3 regions of the Sphingopyxis sp. GW821-FHT10B01 genome follow, and region 1 is predicted to be linked to each of the others. Evidence: riboswitches for the same ligand, from Rfam matches in the RefSeq annotation. Region 1 holds a riboswitch; each other region holds the start of a gene.
The links. Region 1 has a riboswitch for cobalamin ahead of AC07NV_RS01235 (TonB-dependent receptor plug domain-containing protein). Riboswitches for the same ligand answer to the same signal wherever they lie in the genome.
Positions count from the first base shown of each region.

Region 2: linked by a shared signal. The riboswitch ahead of AC07NV_RS08290 (TonB-dependent receptor plug domain-containing protein) and the one ahead of AC07NV_RS01235 (TonB-dependent receptor plug domain-containing protein) in region 1 are both predicted to bind cobalamin.
Region 3: linked by a shared signal. The riboswitch ahead of metE (5-methyltetrahydropteroyltriglutamate--homocysteine S-methyltransferase) and the one ahead of AC07NV_RS01235 (TonB-dependent receptor plug domain-containing protein) in region 1 are both predicted to bind cobalamin.

Region 1 is NZ_JBWKNS010000001.1:284,655-291,458, forward strand. It holds gene AC07NV_RS01220 (class I adenylate-forming enzyme family protein) at 1-1,364, shown strand, start outside; gene AC07NV_RS01225 (acetyl-CoA acetyltransferase) at 1,366-2,595, shown strand; gene AC07NV_RS01230 (acetyl-CoA C-acyltransferase) at 2,599-3,753, shown strand; cobalamin riboswitch at 3,807-4,025, shown strand; gene AC07NV_RS01235 (TonB-dependent receptor plug domain-containing protein) at 4,204-6,126, shown strand; gene cobO (cob(I)yrinic acid a,c-diamide adenosyltransferase) at 6,126-6,734, shown strand; gene AC07NV_RS01245 (ABC transporter substrate-binding protein) at 6,734-6,804, shown strand, end outside.
Region 2 is NZ_JBWKNS010000002.1:803,554-810,357, forward strand. It holds gene AC07NV_RS08280 (DUF1636 domain-containing protein) at 1-304, opposite strand, end outside; gene AC07NV_RS08285 (hypothetical protein) at 304-846, opposite strand; gene AC07NV_RS08290 (TonB-dependent receptor plug domain-containing protein) at 846-2,804, opposite strand; cobalamin riboswitch at 2,953-3,135, opposite strand; gene AC07NV_RS08295 (S41 family peptidase) at 3,211-4,683, opposite strand; gene AC07NV_RS08300 (RlmE family RNA methyltransferase) at 4,721-5,431, opposite strand; gene AC07NV_RS08305 (Ppx/GppA phosphatase family protein) at 5,428-6,519, opposite strand; gene AC07NV_RS08310 (glycine zipper 2TM domain-containing protein) at 6,712-6,804, opposite strand, start outside.
Region 3 is NZ_JBWKNS010000001.1:154,345-161,148, reverse strand. It holds gene AC07NV_RS00640 (choice-of-anchor A family protein) at 1-1,034, shown strand, start outside; gene AC07NV_RS00635 (acyl-CoA thioesterase) at 1,038-1,436, opposite strand; gene metE (5-methyltetrahydropteroyltriglutamate--homocysteine S-methyltransferase) at 1,423-3,735, opposite strand; cobalamin riboswitch at 3,854-4,072, opposite strand; gene AC07NV_RS00625 (TonB-dependent siderophore receptor) at 4,190-6,328, shown strand; gene AC07NV_RS00620 (PepSY-associated TM helix domain-containing protein) at 6,342-6,804, shown strand, end outside.

The sequences.
Region 1 (6,804 bases):
CCGCGGCGGTGCAATATCGCAGCCACGAGCTGAAGGGCATGATCGGCGTCGTCGAGCCCAAGGCGTTCGTCTGCGCGACGACGGTCAAGGGATGCGACCATGTCGGTGTCGCGGCGCCGTTGCTGGGTGGCATCCGCCTGATGACCTTTGGTCCCAATCCGCCTGCGGGCGCGCTCGACCTGTCCACCGCAGCGGGCGACGAAGCCGCACTCGCGGCGCACGTCGCGGCGAACCCCGTCGATGCCGACGATATCTTCACCATCTGCTGGACCTCGGGCACCACCGGCGTGCCCAAGGGCGTCCCGCGCAGTCACAATCACTGGATCGCGGTCGCGGGTGCTGGCTATGAGGCGATGAAGGTCGGACCGGGCGATGTCCTGCTCAACCCCTTCCCGCTCATCAACATGGCGAGCATCGGGGGCATCACGATGTGCTGGCTGACGAGCGCAGGGACGATGGTGCTGCACCATCCTTTCGATCCCGGCATCTACCTTCAGCAGATCGCGACCGAACGGCCGAGCCTGACAATCGCCCCGCCCGCGGTGCTCAACATGCTGCTGCAGAATGAAGCGCTGCTGGCATCGGTCGACCTGTCGAGCCTGCGCGTCATCGCCTCGGGCTCGGCGCCGCTCGCGCCCGCGATGGTGCGCGGGTTCCAAGAAAAACTCGGCATCATCATCGTCAATGTCTTCGGATCGAACGAGGGGATGAGCTTCATCACCGGCGAGGGCGAGATGCCCGACCCCGACAAGCGCGCAAGCCTGTTCCCGCGGCGTGGCACCTATCAGCGCCCCTATGGCGAAGGCCGCGCCCCCAATATCGAGAGCCGCCTCGTCCCGCCCGGCGGCGGCGATGCGATCGAGGAAGACGGTGTATCGGGCGAACTCCAGATTCGCGGACCGACCTTGTTCGAAGGCTATCACAGCGCCCCGGAGCGCACTGCCGAAGCCTTTACCGACGACGGCTGGTTCCGCACCGGCGACCTGTTCGAGATCGCCGAGGGCGGCGACTTCTATCGCTTTGTCGGGCGTTGCAAGGATCTGATCATCCGCGGCGGGGTGAACATCTCGCCCGAGGAAATCGACCAGTTGCTCGGCGGCCATCCGTTGCTCACCGAGGCCTGCGTCTTTTCGCTGCCCGACCCGACGATGGGCGAGCGGATCGGCCTTGCCTATGTGCCGCGCGGTACTGACGACGTCGGGATCGGCGAGGTCGCCGACTATCTGCGCGGGCACGATCTCGCGGTGTTCAAACTGCCCGAGCGATTGTTCCGCTTCGACGCGCTGCCGCGCAACGTCACCAACAAGGTGATGCGCAGCGACGTGCGCGAAATGGCGCTCGCCACTCTCGAAAAGGAAGCCTGACATGGCGAAAGACGTCTTCATCCTCGGCGGCGCGCAGAGCGATTTCGCGCGCAACATGGAACGCGAGGGCGGCGGGTTGTTCGAGCTGTTCCGCGACGTTGCCGAAGCGGCATTCACCGCAACCGGCATCGAGCCCAAAGAGGTCGAGACCGCGCATGTCGGCAATTTTGTCGGCGAATTGTTCGCGGGACAAGGCCAGCTCGGCGGCTTCTTCGGCCATGTCCATCCCGACCTTGCGGGCATCCCGGCGTCGCGCCACGAAGCCGCCTGCGCGTCGGGCAGCATCGCGGTCCTTGCGGCCGCTGCCGAGATCGAAGCCGAGCGCTATGGCCTCGCGCTGGTGCTCGGCATCGAGCTGATGCGCAACGTCCCCGGCCAGCGCGCCGCCGAATATCTGGGCGCCGCCGCGTGGGCGGGGCGCGAGGCGCAGGAGGCGCGGTACCTGTGGCCGTATATGTTCGCGCAGGTCGCCGAGGAATATGACGAGCGCTTCGGACTCGATCGCGCCCATCTGCGCGGGATTTCCGCCAATAATTTCGCCAATGCCAAGCGCAATCCGAACGCACAGACGCGCGGCTGGGCGATGACCGACGACCATCTGGGCGAGAATGATGCGGTCAATCCGCTGATCGAGGGCAGCTTGCGCAAATCGGATTGCGGGCAGGTCACCGACGGTGCGGCGGCGATTTTTCTCGCGTCGGCGGAAGTTGCCGAAAGTGTCGCGCAGCGTAGGGGGGTTTCGATCGACACTTTCCCGCGGATCAAGGGGTGGGGGCATTCGACCGCACCGCTGCTCTATTCGACCAAGATACTGAAAAGTAAAGATAATCACTATGTCTTCCCGAGCGTGCGCAAGGCGATGATGGACGCGCTGCGCCGCGCCGAAATGCCCGATGTCTATGCATGCGACGGGGTGGAAGTGCATGATTGCTTCTCGATCACCGAATATATGGCGATCGACCATTTCGGAATCACCCCGCCGGGCGAAAGCTGGCGCGCGATCGAGGACGGGACGATCGCGCTCGGCGGCAGGCTGCCGGTCAATCCGTCGGGCGGGCTGATTGGGCTGGGCCATCCGGTCGGCGCGACAGGGGTGCGGATGCTGCTCGACAGCTGGCGACAGGTCACCGGCAACGCCGGGGACTATCAGGTCGAGGGCGCGAAGAATTTCGCGACGTTCAATGTCGGCGGCAGCGCGACGACCGCGGTCAGCTTCGTCGTCGGCGTCTGATCTTTGAACGTTTATCTTTATGATGCGGTGCGCACGCCGCGCGGCAAGGCGCGGCCCGATGGCGGGCTCGCGGCGCTGAGCCCGCAGGAGCTGGTGCGTAGCCAAGCGGCGGCGCTTGCGACACGCTGCGGCGATGTTGCACGCGCTCCCGACGCGTTGCTGCTCGGCTGCGTGACGCAGAGCGGCGCGCAGGGCGGGCATGTCGCGATGCTGGCAAAACTCCAAGCTGGGCTGCCCGACGCGACCGCGGCGCACAGCATCAACAATTATTGCGCGTCGGGCCTGTCGGCGATCGGCCAGGCGATTGCAAAGGTCGCGAGCGGCGAAGCGTCGCATATCCTCGCGGGCGGCGTCGAGTCGATGAGCCAGAGCCCCTTCCTCGGCGACCGCGCGGCCTTTTACGGCAACGACGAATTGCCCCCGCGCGCCCGCTTTGTCCCGCCCGTGCTCGCAGCCGACCGTTTGGCAAACGCCGAAGGCATAGGTCGCCCCGACCTCGACGCCGTCACCCTCGCCTCGCAGCAGAAGGCGGGCGCGGCCGAAGGCGATGCCGCGCTCCAGAAATCGCGGATCGCCACCGGGCCGCTGGCCGGCGAAGAGTGCATCCGCCCGCAAACGACGGCCGCATCGCTTGCCGCCGCCCCGCCCGCGTTCGGCGAACTGCAGCAGCAATATGCGGGCGCGCTCGAAGGCGCGACCTTCGAGGCGCTGCACAGCATCGCCCACGCGCCGCCGATCTGCGACGGCGCGGGGCTCGCGCTGGTCGGCGGCGAAGGCCTTGGCCCCTCTCCGCGCGCACGCGTCGTCGCCTTTGCCGAAAGCGGCGGCGACCCGGCCGCGTCGCTGACCGCAGGCTTTGCGGCGATGGACAAGGTGCTGACGCGCGCCGGGCTGACGCTCGCCGACTTCGACCGCATCGAGTTTATGGAAGCCTTTGCCGTCACCATCGCCAAATTCCTGCGCGACCGCGACGCCGACCCGGCGCGCGTCAATGTGAGCGGCGGCCATCTGGCGAAGGGCCATCCGATGGGCGCCAGCGGCGCGATCCTGACCTCTACCCTGCTCGACGCGCTCGATGCGTGCGGTGGTCGATACGGGCTTGTCGTGCTGACCGGCGCGATGGGTGTGGGCGCCGCGATGATCGTCGAGCGTCAATAAGCCGATTGCGCAAAACCGCGATTCCGCTATGTGCCGCGCGTGCGGGGTCTTTCCCGCGCATGATCGCACCGGTGCCCGAAAGGGCTTAAAACGGGAACACGGTGAAGGGGTTCGTCCTGACCCCCCTAAGCCGAGGCTGTCCCTGCAACTGTAAGCGGCGAGCGCGATGCACCGGTCCGAAGCTTTCGGATCAGCCACTGGGGTCACCTGGGAAGGCGTGCATCAAGCCCTGACCCGCGAGCCAGGAGACCTGCCGGCGTGGGTCGCTCAATGCCAAGGCCCAGGGAAAGGCCGCGGCACGGAGGTTTCCGTCGAGCGACGACCAAGCGGCTGGAGCCGCTTCGGTGCCGGGGCCGCAGGCATTACGCCACTTGCGATGCCGGCATCGGTCGATCGCGTCCCACGCATCGGCAGGCTCCACCTTCGTTGCCGGCGTGCGGGGAGCTTCCCATGTTGAAATTCACGACCATTTCCTTGGCTGTATTGGCGACGGCGACGCCGGCGCTTGCCGAAACAGCCGACAGCGAGCGCCCCGGCGACGAGATCATCGTCACCGCCTCACGCTCGGGTGAAGGCGTGCCCGCGAACCAGCTTGGCTCCTCGGTCACGGTCATCGACAATGAAGCGCTGCAATTGCGCCAGACGCGCGTCGTCTCCGATGTCCTGCGCGACGTGCCGGGCGTTGCGGTGACGCGCATCGGCGCGATCGGCGGGCAGACGCAGATCCGCATCCGCGGCTCCGAGAGCAACCATGTCCTCGTGCTGATCGACGGCATCGAGGCGGCCGATCCCTATCAGGGCGAATATGATTTCGGTACACTGATCGCCGATTCCGCCGCGCGTATCGAGGTGCTGCGCGGCCAGCAATCCTCGCTCTACGGCTCCGACGCGATCGGCGGCGTGATCAACTATATCACCCTGTCGGGCCGCGAAGCGCCGGGATATAGCGCGCGGATCGAGGGCGGATCGTTCGGGACGATCAGCGGCGGCGCGCGCGCCGCCGGCGCATCGGGTGCGTTCGATTATGCCATTTCGGGCAGCTATTACGGCACCGACGGCTATCCGACCGCGCGCGGCGGTACGCGCGATGTCGGGTCGGACAGCATCGGCGCGACCGCCAAGGTCAACTGGACGCCGAGCGAGGCGTTCAAACTGACCGGCGTGCTGCGTTACAGCCACACCAACGCCGACACGAACAACAGCGAGTTCGATACCAGCAGCCCGCTGTTCGGTTATACCGTCGACAGCCCCGGCGTGTATTTCAAGAATGAGGCGTTTTTCGGCCTGCTCTCGGCGCAGCTCACCGCGCTCGACGGGCGCTGGGTCAACACGCTGTCAGGTCAGTTCGCCGACACGAAGCGCAAAGGTTTCAGCCCCTTCGGCCTCGACTATGGCAACAAGGGGCAGCGCTATAAGGGCAGTTTCACCTCGGCGTTCAGCTTCGGCACCGAAGCGGTCAGGCACCGGCTGACCGGCGCGGTCGACGTCGAGCGCGAGAATTTCCAGACGCTGACCCCCGGCGGTTTTCCGGGCGAAAAGCACGCGAACAACCTGGGCGTCGTCGGGCAATATGAACTGCTCGCGGGCGACCTCTCGCTCGGCGCGTCGGTGCGGTACGACGACAACAACCGCTTCGACGATGCGACGACGTGGCGCGTGCAGGGCAGCTATCGCCTGCCGACCGGGACGCGCGTCCGCGCCGCCTATGGCACCGGCGTCAAGAACCCCGGCTTCTTCGACCTTTATGGTTTTGTCGATGGCACCTACATCGGCAACCCGAACCTGAAGCCCGAAAAGTCCAAGGGTTGGGAAGCCGGGCTGGAGCAGAGCTTTGGCGCAAACGACTGGGCCACGATCGGCGCGACCTGGTTCGATTCCAAGCTGAAGAACGAGATCTTCATCGACTATCCGCCGCCGAATTTCGACGCGACGCCGGGGAACCGCACCACCGATAGCAAGCAGCACGGCATCGAAGCCTTTGTCAGCGCGCGGCCAATCCCGCAGATCCGGTTCGATCTGGCGTACACATGGCTCAAGGCCGAGGAAAATGGCGTACGCGAGGCGCGTCGGCCAAAGCATGTGGCGAGCCTCAACACCACGGTGTTCAGCACCGATCAGCGTTTTTCGGGCACGCTGACCGTCCGCTACAATGGCCGGACCGACGACTTCGCTTTCACCGACCCCAGCTATATTCCGGTGACGGTGTCGATGAAGGAATATGTGCTGGTGAACCTTGGTGCCGATTATAAATTGTCGGAGCGTTTCGCGATCTATGGCCGCGTCGAAAATCTGTTCGGCGAAAATTATGAGGAGGTCTTCAGCTTCGCCACCCCGGGCCGCGCGGCCTATGGCGGCGTGCGGGTGACCTTCTGATGAAACCCCGCACCGACGCCGAACATACGGCGAAGATGAAGAAGATCCAGGCGGCGCAGAACAAGAAGGTCGCGACCAAGACGGTCGAAAAGGGGCTGGTGATCGTCCACACCGGCCCCGGCAAGGGCAAGACCTCGGCCGCGCTCGGCATGGCGATCCGCGCGATCGGCCACGACATGAAGGTCGGGGTCGTCCAGTTCGTCAAGGGCGCGATGGCGACGGGGGAAAAGGCGGTGTTCGACCGCTTTCCCGACCTGATCGAATTCAAGCCGATGGGCGAAGGCTTTACGTGGGACACGCAGGACCGCAGCCGCGATATCGCGGTGGCGCGCGAAGCGTGGGACGAGGTCAAACGGATGATCGCCGACCCGAGCTATTCGATGGTGATCGCCGACGAACTCAACATCGTGCTGCGCTACGACTATCTGCCGGTGGGTGAAGTCCTCGAGGCGCTCGCCGCCAAGCCGCATATGACGCATGTCATCGTCACCGGCCGCAATGCGCCGCAGGAGCTGATCGATGCGGCCGATCTGGTGACCGAAATGGCGCAGGTGAAGCATCCGTTCCGCGAGCAGAATGTGCGTGCGCAGCGGGGGATCGAGTTTTGATGTCGCCGCGCGCCTTGCTTGCCTCGGCGCTCCTGCTCGGCGGCGCGGGCGCACTGTGGGCGACGACGGG
Region 2 (6,804 bases), on a different contig from region 1:
AGTGGACTGCATAGTCGAGGATGGCACGTGCCGAATCGTCGTTGCCCTGAAACCGGCCCATGACATAGCCGACCTTGTCGGGCGCGCGCAGGTGGACGGTGCAAAAATCCTGGCACGCGAACAGGCACGCCATTTCCTGCACCGCGATGCCGGCGTAGCGTGGTTCGTCTTCCTTGAGGCGCCGCAGCGCCGCGACGAGCCGCGCGCCGCCGCGCACGCCGCCGGCGTCGTCCCGGGACTCGCGGCTGTGGCGGCACGTGTTGCACACCACCACCGCGGGCCCCGGGTCGACGCGCGTCAGCATTATGCGGCTATCGGCTGCGGCGGGGCGGGAACACCCACCGCGACGAGCGCGCGATAGAGGGCATAGAGCCCGATCAGGATCGCGCCGTTGCGGACAAATTGCTCGGCGAGCAGGTCGGGCGCCATCGCGGTGTGCAGCCCGCCGAGAACCAGCGCCCATGCGAGGATGATGCCCTTGAACGCGGTAAAGCCCGCCGCATAAGCGAGGCTCAGCCGCGCCGCGACCGAGCGATAGTTCAGCGCGCTCAGCACCGCATAGCTGGCGAGCACCGAGCCCACCGCTGCGGTGCAGAGCCCGGCACCCCATGCCAGCGTGCTTCCGTCGCGCGGATAGCCGAGCAGGAAGAAACCGACGAACTGGCTCGCCGCCCACGCGAGCAGCATCAGCAGGATGCCGCCCCGGCGGCGCATATGCACCGCCGCAAGCGCCGCGAGCGCCGGAAAGGGCGTCGCGCAGGCGAGCGCGAGCGTCGTCGCGGTGCTCGCGGCGGTCAGCAGCGAGACCCAGAGCGCCGACGCGCCGCGCTGCGACAGCGCCGCCATCAGAAGCGCCCCCGGATGCCGGCGTAGATGCTGCGGCCGAGCGACCCATAGCGGAAGGCGGTCATATATTGCTCGTCGAAGACATTTTCGGCGCGGGCGAACAGCTTCACATTGTCCGCCAGCGCATATTCGGCGCGCAGGTCGACGAGCGTATAATCGTCGAGCCGCTGGGCGTTGCTCGCATTGTCGTAGCTTTTGCCCGACCAGCGCACCGCCGCGCCGAGTTCGAGCCCGAAATCGAAGCCGTAGCTCGCCGACGCATTGGCGGTCTGACGCGGACGGCGCGGCAGCCATTTGCCGAAATTAGCGGTGCCGGGCGAGCGATCCTCGGCGACGATCCAGCTGTAATTGCCGTCGAGCTTCAGTCCGCCGAGGGTCAGCGCGGCTGCGGCTTCGATGCCATGCGCTTCGCTGCGCGAAACGTTCGAATAATAGCCGAAGCGCCGCGTCGTCGGATTGCCCGGCACGAAGCACATCGGGTTGGTCGTCGTCGACGAACAGCTGTTATAGATGATCTGGTTCGTCGTCTTGCGGTCGAACCAGGTCGCGCCGACGACCAGCCTGGAATCGAACAGATGCTGTTCGATGCCGGCTTCCCAGCCATGCGCTGCCTCGGGATCGAGCGCGACATTCCCATATTCGCTGAACAGCTGATACAGCGACGGCGCCTTGAAGCCTTCGCCATAGCTCGCGCGCAGGACGGTCCCGGTGGAGAGCCGCCACACGCCGCCTGCGGCGAACAAAGTCTGGCCGCCGTAGCGATCGTGATCGTCGTAACGAACGCCGCCATTGAGCGTCAACCCGTCGACCGGTTCGACGCTGAGCTGGCCATAAACGCTCGTCAGCTCGGCCTTGCCGCGTGCAAAAGCCGGAACCGGCGTTGCAAGCGACGCCGCGGGCGAGCGGCTGCGGAAATCCGAACGCTCATTCTCGACCCCGAAGATCGCGGTGATGCGGTCGGAGATGTCGAAGCTGCCCTGATATTCCCAGCGTTTGTTCTTGCCGTCGGCCTCGAAGCTCTGCGGCCGCGCGCGGTCGGGGTTGAAATTGTCGCGGTTGGTGTCGGTATAGGCAAAAGCGACGCGGTTGCGGAAGCGTCCGCCGACGAGGTCGACATTCAGCCCCGCATAGCCGACGAACTCCTTGTTCTGCCCGTAATCATTGCTGTCGACGTTGAAGCCGTCGAATTCGACGCGGCCGCTCGAATAATAGCCGCGCACGTCGACGCTGACATTGTCGGCCAGCGCCAGTTCGGCGCGACCCGAAACGCTCTGGTTGCGATAGCCGTCGCGCTCGACCCCGCCGAACGCCCTGGCGTGCGACGAGACGCCGTCGGTGGTGAAACGCTGACCGCCGATGCGCCAGCTCAACGGACCGGTGCGGCCGCCGATCGCGGCGCGCGCATTCACCGTTTCGCGCGATCCGGCTTCAAGATCGAAGCTGCCTTCGATCGATTTTTCGGGCGACGCGGTCACAACATTGACCACCCCGCCGATCGCCTGGCTGCCCCACAGGATCGACTGCGGCCCGCGCAGCACTTCGATCCGCGAAATGTCGCCGGCGAGCAAATTGGTGAAATTGAAGCCGCCGCCGGTCGACGAGGGATCGTTGAGCTTCACCCCGTCGATCACGACAACGGTATGATCGGACTCGGCGCCGCGGATGCGGAGCGATGTCGACGTGCCATAGCCGCCGTTGCGCGAAATGCTGATGCCCGGTGTGCGGAGCAGAAGCTCGGTGACGCCGATATCCTGCGCGCGGTCGATCGCGTCCTTGTCGAGCACGGCGATCGAGGCGGGCACTTCGTCGAGCGTCAGCGGCGCGCGCGTCGCGGTGACGATGATGCTGTCGCCATCGGCGGCGACGGCATGCGCGGTGGACGCCTCGTCGGCGGACGCCGCGGAGGATGCCGCCACGGCGGCAAGGCAGATCGAACTTCGGAAAACAAACTTGAACATTGGATACCCCATCGACAATGCCGCCCACGCGCGCGGAATCGATGCGGTTGTCCGTTGGGGACGCACGACATCGAGCCCGCGCGCGAACGCGGCCAGACTTGTCGTCATGCGGGTTTACCCCCGTCCGCCCGGAACACCCTGTCCGCGCGAAAGACGACGGCGACGGGCAGGTCTCCTGGCTTGCGGGTCAGCGCCGGTCGACCGCCTTCTCGGGACCGAAATCCCAATGGCAAGTGGCCGATGGCTCGCCGCGTACAGTTGCAGGGGCAGCCGGGGTTTTCCCGTTCCCTATTATCCCCGTCGCCGGGGAACCAGTCGCTTGCCGCGGCCGTTAGCCGCATTTTGCGGCTGCGGTCAATTGTTGCAGTGCAACCGTCGGCACGATCCCGATTGAAGCGGTACGATCCTAGAACAGCCCCGGCAGGTCGCGCTGCGCTGCGCTCGGTTGTTCGGCCATCAGCATTTCCTGCCTCGCCGGCGCCACGGCGCGGCTGCTCCGCGCCGCGGCGCCGGTGCTGGCATCGGCGATGCGTGTCGTGCACGCGGTGCCCGAAAGGAAATTGATCGCCGCGCGGACCGACGCTTCGCGCGGATCGCCGAGCGGCAGGCTCAGATCGTCGCCCGCGGCGCAGCTGTTCGCGATTTTCGGGGCCAGTCCGTCATAATAGGCGCTCGCGCCGGCCGAATTGCCCGTCGCAAAGGCGATGACACGCATCCGGTCGTCGCATTCGGCTTTGTCGAGCGCGATCTGGCCGACCGGCTTGCCATAGGTGTTGCTGCCGACCAGCGTCATGTTGGTGCCGAGATAGGGCAGCATCGAATTGATCACGAGTTCGCTCGCCGACGCGGTCGATCCGGTGCCGATGAAGGCGATTCGTGTCGGGGCGATCGATTCGGGTTGTGCGGCAAAATAGCGCGTTTCATTGTTGCCGGATGCCTTCGACGGCCGGAAGTTCATTTGCGAGAATATCTCGCTCGACGACCGGTTGCGCCCGAGCAGGTCGCCTATCAGCTCGGCCGTCGAAACGAGCCCGCCGCCATTATAGCGGAAGTCGATGATGACGTCGGTGACACCCTGATTGCGGAAATTCAGGAAGGCCGCGCGCAGCTGCGGATCCGCCGACGAGATAAAGGTGCGCAAATTGAGATAGCCGTAATTGCGACCGCCCTCGGCGATAATTTTGGCGCCGTAGCGGTCGGAAACCGGGTCGAGCGAATAGTCGGCCTTTGCCACCGTGACATCGCGGGTGCCGCTGGCGTCGGTAATACGCAGAACACGGCTGACCCCCGGATCGTTGGGACCGAGCGCATTGGTAAGGCCTGCGGTTCCTTCGGCGGCGACGATGCTCGAAGTGCTGCGCAAATTGCTGCTGTTGGTGCCGATCGCGACGATCGCGGTTCCGCGGTCGATGCCCGCAGCAAAGGCGGGTGCGCCTTCATAGGCCTCGGCGATGACGATGCGCTGGTTCACGGCATCATAGACCATGCGGACGCCGAGACCCGCGCTCGACCCGCTGGCGTAGAAGGCATTTTCTTCGGCGATCGAGGTGATGTAGGTGAAAAACCGGTCCTTGTTCAGCGCGCGCGCGGGCGCGACCAGCGCGTCGATATAGGATTGGACGTTGCCATGGCTCGCGGGACTGACGCCGCTCGCGACATCATTGGGGAACAGATACCATTCGTCGATGACGGCTTTGGCAAAGGCCTGACGCGACGCGAGCGCGCAATTTGCGGTCGGTGTGGGCGTCGGAGTTGGCGTCGGAGTGACGGTAACCGGGCCACCGCTTCCTCCGGTGCCCGACCCACCGCCGCCGCCGCACGATGCCAGCATCAGCGCTGCGAGCGTTACAGCCGCGACCGACTGCCTCGTCTTACCCATCGATCATGTCCCCCGGCTCGTTCAAATCGCTTTGCCTCTATTCGGCGTCCGTTTCTTCCGCACCCTGACGCCCTTTGAAACCCTGCGCGATAACATAGAGCTCGGGCGATCCCTTGCGGCTCGCCGGCGGTTTCGCGTGCTTCACCGTCGTGAAATGCCGCTTGAGCAGCGTCAGCAGCGTGTGGTCCGCGCCGCCTGCAAACACCTTGGCGACAAAAGCGCCGCCGGGCAGCAAGGTCTGCACCGCGAAATCGGCGGCGGTTTCGGCCAGCCCGATCGTGCGCAGATGGTCGGTCTGCTGGTGGCCGACGGTGTTCGCCGCCATGTCCGAAATGACGAGGTCGGGGGCGCTGCCGAGCGCCTCGATCAGCGCGTCGGGCGCTGCATCGTCCATAAAGTCCATCTCGAGGATCTCGACTCCCTCGATCGGCTCGCATGGCAAAAGGTCGATCCCCGCGACGCGCGCGCGCGGATTCGCCTTGCGGACGACCTGCGACCAGCCACCCGGCGTGATGCCCAGATCGACAACGGCGCGCGCTCTTTTGATAAAACCGAATTTCTCGTCGAGCTCGATCAACTTATACGCAGCGCGCGACCGATAGCCCTCGGCCTGCGCGCGGCGGACATAAGGGTCGTTCAATTGCCGTTGCAGCCAGCGCGTCGACGAGACGCTCCGCTTTTTCGCGGTCTTGACCCGCACGTGCAGGCCGCCCCGGCCGCTTCCGCCTTTGCCGCTTCCGGTGCTCATTTGCGATACTCGCGGCGGGTCACGGGAATATCGCGGCCCTGCATCGCCAGCGTGCGCAAGATACCCTCGCGGATACCGCGATCGGCGACGCCGACGCGTACGGCGGGCCACAGGTCGATGATGCTTTCGAGGATTGCACAGCCCGCGACGACCAGATCGGCACGCTCGCGGCCGATGCAGGCGATCTCGGCGCGGTCGGCAATGCTCGCATCGGCGAGGCGGCGGCTGATATCGCGCATCGCGTCCGACGGGACGACCAGCCCGTCGACGGCGCGGCGGTCATAGCGCGGCAGGTCGAGGAAGACACTGGCGAGCGTGGTCACCGTGCCGCTGGTCCCGAGCAGACGCAGCTTCTGTCCGGCAAACTGCCCGGCGCGGTCGGCAAAGGCGGAAAAGGCATCGCGGGTAACCTCACGCATATGGGCATAGGCGGCCTGGCGCCCGGCCAGGCTGTCATCGGGAAGCGGCGCATGTTCGGTCAGCGACACGACGCCCCACGGCACGCTGATCCAGTCGTGGATCTTGACGTCATGGTCCGACACATCGACGTGCATCAGCTCGGTCGAGCCGCCGCCGATGTCGAAAATCAGCGCCGGCCCTTCGCCCGGTTCCATCAGATTGTGGCAACCAAGAACCGCGAGCCGCGCCTCTTCGGCCGCCGAAATAATGTCGAGGACGATACCCGTTTCGCGGCGGACCCGGTCCGCGAGCTCCTCGCCGTTGGTTGCGCGGCGGCACGCTTCGGTCGCGACCGCGCGCGACAAGGATACATGGCGGCGGCGCAGCTTGTCGGCGCAGATCGACAGCGCGGCGACGGTGCGGTCCATCGCCGCGTCGCTGATGCGTCCGCTGCCGTGCAGGCCTTCGCCCAGACGGACGATGCGCGAAAAGGCGTCGATGACGACGAGCTCGCCATTTTGCGGGCGCGCAATCAAGAGTCTGCAATTGTTGGTGCCAAGGTCGATCGCGGCATAGCTGCGCGGCCGCGTGATCGGCATCGGACGTTCACCGCCGTCTGCCTTGTTTCGTCCTTTTACCGCCGGGCCGGGCCGCGGCGGTCGCCCTGATGGCGCTGCCATTTGCCGCATGGCTATTGTAACCTGTTCTGCTCACGCGCCCGCAAAACCGCGAGCGTGCACTTGGCAGCAAACCTAGGCTTTCCCGGGCATTATGGCAAGCGCCTCCTCCCGCACCCCTGGCATGCAAGGAAAACCCCGCCCGGCACGGGGCCGGACGGGGTGAAAGGTAGAAAGGAAATTATTGGGGGTCGGGACTGCCCTTTAACGGCAGCCGTCATTCCCCTTGTCGATCGCGCGGCCGGCGATGGCGCCGACGGCGCCGCCGATGATCGTGCCGACGGCACGGTCGCCGCG
Region 3 (6,804 bases), 130 kb from region 1:
TGACGCTTCCCGTGCTCGCACAGAGCAAGACGATCACCGGCATCGACGCGCTGCGCGAATGGAATCTCGTCGTGCTCGGCAACCTCGAATCCTCGTCCGAGGTCGAGGGGCGGACCTTCGTCGGCGGCAACCTCAGCGGCAATTCGTCGAATTACGGCATCCGCGCGACGACCTCGCCGAACGGCCAGCCGGGGCTGACCGTCGTCGGCAACGTCACCGGCAGCCACAAGAATCTCAACAACGGATCGGGGGCGGTGATCGGCGGCAATGTGTCGAGCGGCTTCAACCTCAACGGCCCGAACCAGACGGTCAAGGTCGGCGGGACGATCAGCAACACCAACGTCAACCAGAACACCGTGATTTCGAACCTCGACGCCAGCAACCCGGCGTTCGGACTGGGGCTGCAACAGAGCAAGACCGAGCTGAAAAGCAGCATGGGCAGCTTGTCGTTCGACATGGGCACGCTGACCGCGAACAGCCAGTTGAGCGTGCAGGGCAACCGCGGCACGTTCAACGCGCAGCCCAATGCCCAGGGGCTGGCGGTGTTCAACATTACCGCCGCCGACCTCGACCGGATCGGCGAGATCCAGTTCAACCTGAACGGCGCCGACACCGCGATCGTCAATGTCAGCGGCCGGTCGATCAATCTCAACGACAATTTCCTCGGCGGGACAAACAATCTGGGCGAACGGGTGATCTGGAATTTCCCCGATGCCGAGACGCTCAAGCTGACGACGGCATGGGGCGGTTCGGTGCTGGCCCCGCTCGCCGATGCCGAAACGCGCAATTATATTCAGGGTTCGGCGGTGTTCGGCAATCTGAAGCAGAATGGCGAGATGCACATCGGGACATTCAAGGGCGGCTATGTGACGCCGCCGGCGGGGGGAAGCTCGAGCGGCGGGTCGTCGGGCGGCGGGTCGAGCGGCGGTGCGGTGCCGGTGCCCGAGCCGGGGATGTTCGGGCTGTTCGGGCTGGGCGTCGGCGGATTGATCCTGTGGCGCCGCCGCCGGGCAAAGCGCGGCGGCGACGCCTGACACTCAGCTTTCGAGCGGCCGCACCGCGCGCGGCCGCCTGTCCGGCCCCACCGCGACAAAGATAAACACCGCCTGCGTGACCTTGTTGTCCTCGTCGGCGTGACGGTCGCGGGCCCAGGCTTCGACTTCGACGTGCATCGAGGTGCGGCCTACCTGCACGAGGCGCCCGAAGACGGACACCTCGTCGCCGACGAAGACGGGACGGTGGAAGGTCATGCCTTCCACCGAGATCGTCACCGCGCGGCCGCGCGCGTGGCGCGAGGCCACCGAGGAGGCGGCAAGGTCCATCTGCGCCATCAGCCAGCCGCCGAAAATATCGCCATAGACATTGGCGTTGGCGGGCATCGCGGTGACGCGGACGGCGGGCTGGCCGGTGGGCATGGCCGCCTCAGTTTGCATCATAGGCCTCCTTGATGCGGGCTTTCGTCCGCATCGCCTGCGCGGCGGCGACCATGGCGACGAGCGCGGGACGCACCTCGTCCCACTTGCGCGTCTTGAGCCCGCAATCGGGGTTTACCCAGATCTGCTGCGGCGGGACATGCTTGCCGGCGAGGGTGAGAAGGTCGGTCATCTCGCGCTCGGCCGGGATGCGCGGGCTGTGAATGTCGTAGACGCCGGGGCCGACTTCATTCGGATAGGCATAGCTGGCGAAGGCGTCGAGCAGCTCCATTTGCGACCGCGCAGTCTCGATCGAGATGACGTCGGCGTCCATCGCGCCGATCGCGCGGATGATGTCGTTGAACTCCGAATAGCACATATGCGTATGGATCTGCGTGTCGTCGCGCACGCCCGACGACGCGATGCGGAAGCTTTCGACCGCCCAGTCCAGATAATGCTGCCATTCGCTGCGGCGAAGGGGGAGGCCTTCGCGGAGCGCCGCCTCGTCGATCTGGATGATCGCGGCGCCGGCGGCCTCGAGATCCTGCACCTCGTCGCGGATCGCGAGCGCGATCTGGCGGCAGCTGGTCTCGCGCGGCTGATCGTCGCGGACGAAGGACCAGTTGAGGATCGTGACGGGGCCGGTGAGCATGCCCTTCACGGGCAAGCCGGTCTGGTCCTGTGCATAGCGCCACCAGTCGACGGTCATCGGCGCGGGGCGCGAGACGTCGCCATAGAGGATGGGCGGACGGACGCAGCGCGAGCCATAGCTTTGCACCCAGCCGGCGCGGGTGAAGGCGAAGCCGGCGAGCTGCTCGCCGAAATATTGCACCATGTCGTTGCGCTCGAACTCGCCGTGGACGAGGACGTCGAGCCCGATCTCCTCCTGCCATTTGACCGCGGCACGCGTTTCGATGCGGAGATATTGGTCGTAGGCGGCATCGTCGATCTCGCCCTTGATGTGCGCGGCGCGCGCCTTGCGGACCTCGGGAGTCTGCGGGAAGCTGCCGATCGTCGTCGTCGGATAGGCGGGGAGGGCGAGGCGCTTGTGTTGCGCGTCGCGGCGGGTCGCGAAGGGCGAGGTGCGGTTGGTGGCGGCCGCGTCGAGCGCGGCGAGGCGCTGCGCAACCGCGGGATCGTGGATCTTAGGCGAGGTCTGGCGCGCGACCGCGGCGATGCGCGAGGCCGAGAAGGCGGCGAAGCTCGCGTCCTCGCCTTCGTTGAGCGCTTTCGCGAGCGCGGCGAGTTCCTCGATCTTTTGCACCGCGAAGCTCAGCCACTGGGCGATTTCGGGATCGAGTGACGTTTCGAGCGCGAGGTCGACGGGGGTGTGGAGGAGCGAGCAGGAGGGCGCGAGAATGAGGTCGCGTTTGCCGGCCAGTTCCTTGAGGCGCCAGTAGAGGTCGGGGAGGTTCGCGCGCCAGATGTTGCGGCCGTCGATGACGCCGAGCGAGAGCAGGACGTGCGGCTGAAGTTTTGCCAGTGCGGGTTCGAGCTGTTCGGGCGCGCGAACGAGGTCGATGTGGAGGCCGTGGACGGGGAGGTCGGCGACGAGTCCCAGATTGTCGCCGAGGCCGCCGAAGTAAGTGGTGAGCATGAGTTTGGGGCCGCGGGTCGCGAGGCGGGCGTAGGCGCGTTCGAAGGCGGTGCGCTGTTCGGCCGAGAGATCGAGGACGAGGCAGGGCTCGTCGATCTGCACCCATTCGGCGCCTTGTTTCGCGAGGCGAGCGAGGATTTCGGCATAGGTGTCGAGCAGCTGCGGCAGCAATGCGAGCGGTTCGACCGCCTTGCCCTTGGCGAGCATCAGATAGCTGACGGGGCCGAGGAGGACGGGGCGGGTGTTGTAGCCGAGCGCCCTGGCTTCCTCAAACTCGTCGAAAATCTTGGTCGAGGCGATCTTGAAGACCTGACCTGCCGTGAGTTCGGGGACCATGAAATGATAGTTGGTGTCGAACCATTTGGTCATTTCCTGCGCGGTGGTGTCGTGGGCGTGGCCGCAGGCGGACGGCCCCTGGGCACCGCGCGCCATCGCGAAATAGAGGTCGGGATCGACGCTCTCGCCCGCCCAGTCGTAGCGCGGCGGGATCGCGCCGATCAGCGCGCTGGTGTCGAGAACATGATCGTAGAGCGAGAAGTCGTTCGAGGGCAGGATGTCGGCGCCGAGCGCTTTCTGCCGCGTCCAGTGCAGCGCGCGGAGGCCCGATGCCGCGGTCTGCAGTTCGGCGAGATTGGTCTTGCCTGCCCAATAGCTTTCGAGCGCGAATTTGAGCTCGCGGCGGAGGCCGATGCGGGGAAAGCCGAGGGTGGCGACGCTGACAGTCATTTCTTCAAGCACCTTGCAAGGGGCAAGGCGCCGGACAGACGCGTACGCACGGGACCCCGCGCCCGCAAAGCAAGGGTCGGGCGCAGCCATGCATGCGGCCTGACCGGACACCCCGCCGGAGGACGTATCTGACGAGGCAGGTCTCCTGGCTCACGGATCGACGCGGCGGTCTGGCCTTCCCGGTCCCTTGCCGGACCAGTGACACGTATCGACCGCCGCTCACCGCTTACAGTTGCGGGGGCAGCGCCGGCCTTGCCCCTCTCGAGACGCACCGGCTTCCCGTCTTAGCTCCACGCCCGGGTAGCGGACGCGGAGAACCTCGACAGGGTGAAGAATAGACCGCGCCCGGCCGTTGTCAAGTCAGATATAAAGATTTCTTTATATGTGGCTCCGGCGGCGAATATTGCAAATGATTTGCAATCTCTCTATCGGCACGCCCGAAAGGGTGTTGAGAATGATTCGCAAGATGATGATGGGCTCGGCGGTGGCTCTGGCCATGGCGCCGATGGCGGCAGCGGCGGAAGAGGCGGCAGCGGAGGATTCCGCGGCAATCGACGAGATCGTCGTCACCGGCCGCGCGTCGCAGCTTTATCGCATCGAGGAAACCGCGAGCGGCAAGATGCCGACCGAGCCGCTGGCCTCGTCGCAGTCGATCACCGTCATCACCTCGCAACTGATCGAGGATCAGGGCGCGCGCGACGCGCAGGACCTGTACCGGAACATCTCGGGGGTCAGCGTCTTTTCCTATGCCGGCGTGACCGCGCGCGGTTTCCGCCAGCAGGAGAATTTCTACGACGGGCTGCGCGGCGATCCCTATATCGGCTTTGCCGTCCCGCAGCTGTTCAACATCGAGCGCGTCGAGTTTCTGAAGGGACCCGCGGGCATGCTCTATGGCCAGAGCGCGCCGGGCGGATTGTTCAACTATGTGACCAAGAAGCCGTCGCAGACCTTTGCCGGGTCGGTGAAGATCGTCGGCGGGACCGGGGATCGTTACGGCGGGCAGGTCGAGGTAACCGGACCGGTCAATGACGTCATTTCGCTGCGCGGCGGCGCCTTTTTCGAGGATCGCAACCTGCCGCGCACGCACGCGGGCAACAAATCGCTGCTGCTCGACGGCGGGGTCACCTTCGACCTCGGGATCGCGAAGCTGACTGCGCAGGTGTGGCGGATCGAGCAGGATCTGGCGGCGAACCGCCTGCGCGGGATCGCGGTCGATAACGACGGCCATTTCCTCGCCGACCGCCGCTGGAACCACAATGAGCCGAGCGATTTCCTGAAGCTGCGCTCGACCGCGTTCCAGGGCAAACTGGAGCTGGAGCCGACCGACAATCTGCATGTCGACCTGACCGCGCGGCGCATCGACGCGACTGAAACGCAGAAATATCACGAGCCGATCACCTTGCTCGACCGCAACCGCGATGGCCGTTTCGATGCGGTGGCGCGCCAGTATCGCGACCAGCTTCGCGACAGTAGCATCTGGTCGTTCGGCGGCAATGCCGTCTGGTCGGCGCGCTTTTCGGATGTGATTTCGAACCGCGTTCTTGCGGGGTTCGATTACAGCACCGACGACGGAATTTCGCTGGCGTCGCAGCTCACCGGCCGCGCGACCCCGGCCGCGGGTCTGCCGTGTCCGCTGGATTTCGTGAACCCCGTCTACAAGGCGTGCGATCCGGCCAAATATATTATGCCGGCGCAGACGCGGACGACGAGCGAGACCAAGCGCCGGGGATTCTATGCCCTGAACGAGTTGACCATCGGGCGGCTGGTCGCGGTGGCGGGCATCCGCACCGACCGTTTCGAGGATATCGCGATCGCCGCGAACGGCGCACGCACCGGTTTCAAGGGCAGCGACGAGACCTATCGCCTTGGCCTCGTCTGGCGCGTGCGCGACGATATCTCGCTGTTCACCCAATATGCGACGAGTTTCGAACCGCAATCGGCGTCGGCGCAGGATCCGCGCGCGGGCGGTCCCTTCGCCCCGACAACCGGCGACATGATCGAAGGCGGGATCAAGACCGCACTGCTCGGGGGGCGGGTCCAGAGCAGCCTGTCGATATACCAGATCAAGCGCCAGAATCTGCTCCAGTCCGATCCGCGCGGCGACCCCGAAGGCGACGGCATCAACAATATGATCGCATTCGGCGAAGTGACGTCGAAGGGGTTCGACCTCGACGTCGCGGCCGACCTGACCGACAATTGGGTGCTGACGGTGACCTATGCGTTCAACGATACGCGGATTACGAAGGATAATGGCCGGACCCCGCCGACCAACTCGGTGCCGAGCGGGCGTTTTGCGAATGCACCGAAAGCCAAGCTGGGGTTCTGGAGCCGGTACCAGATCCCCGATAGCGGTCTCGCCTTCGCGTTCGGCGGCGATTATGTGGCGAAGCGGATCAGCCTGTCGAACCAGCCGGTGAATGCCTATTTCATCTTCGACGGATCGGTGAACTGGACGCGCGGGCCGTGGGACGTGCGGCTGCGCGTCGACAATATCTTCGACAAAACCTATGCGGCGTCGGGCTTCAACGATCGCGGCGGCCATTTCCCCGGCGAACCGCGCTCGGCCTTTGTCGAAGTGGGGTATAAATTCTAGGGGACCTGAAGCCGTGACCGCCGCCGCCGCCCCGATCAAAGCGAAGAAGGCCAGCGGGCGGCGCCTGTGGTGGGTCGTCCACCAGTGGGTCGGGCTCAAACTGTCGCTGTTCCTCGCGTTCATCCTGTTCACCGGGACGCTCGCGATGCTGAGCGCCGAGATCGACTGGCTGCTCCACCCGACGCTGCGCGTCGCGCCGTCGTCGGTTGACGGACCGCCGCGCTGGGACCTGATTGCCGAGAATGCGGCACGCTATCCCGGGGTTGTGACGATCAATCAGATGGTCCGGCCGACCGCGCGCGCCTTTGCGGTGCGGGTCTCTTTCCAGCGCGCGGACGAGAGCCGCGGGTATCTGCACGTCCATCCGGTGACGGGGCGGGTGCAGGGCGAACAGGGCTTTGTCGACAGCCAGCGGGTGCTGCGCAACCTGCACCGTCACCTCAACCTGCCGGTCAAATATGGCATTCCGATCGTCG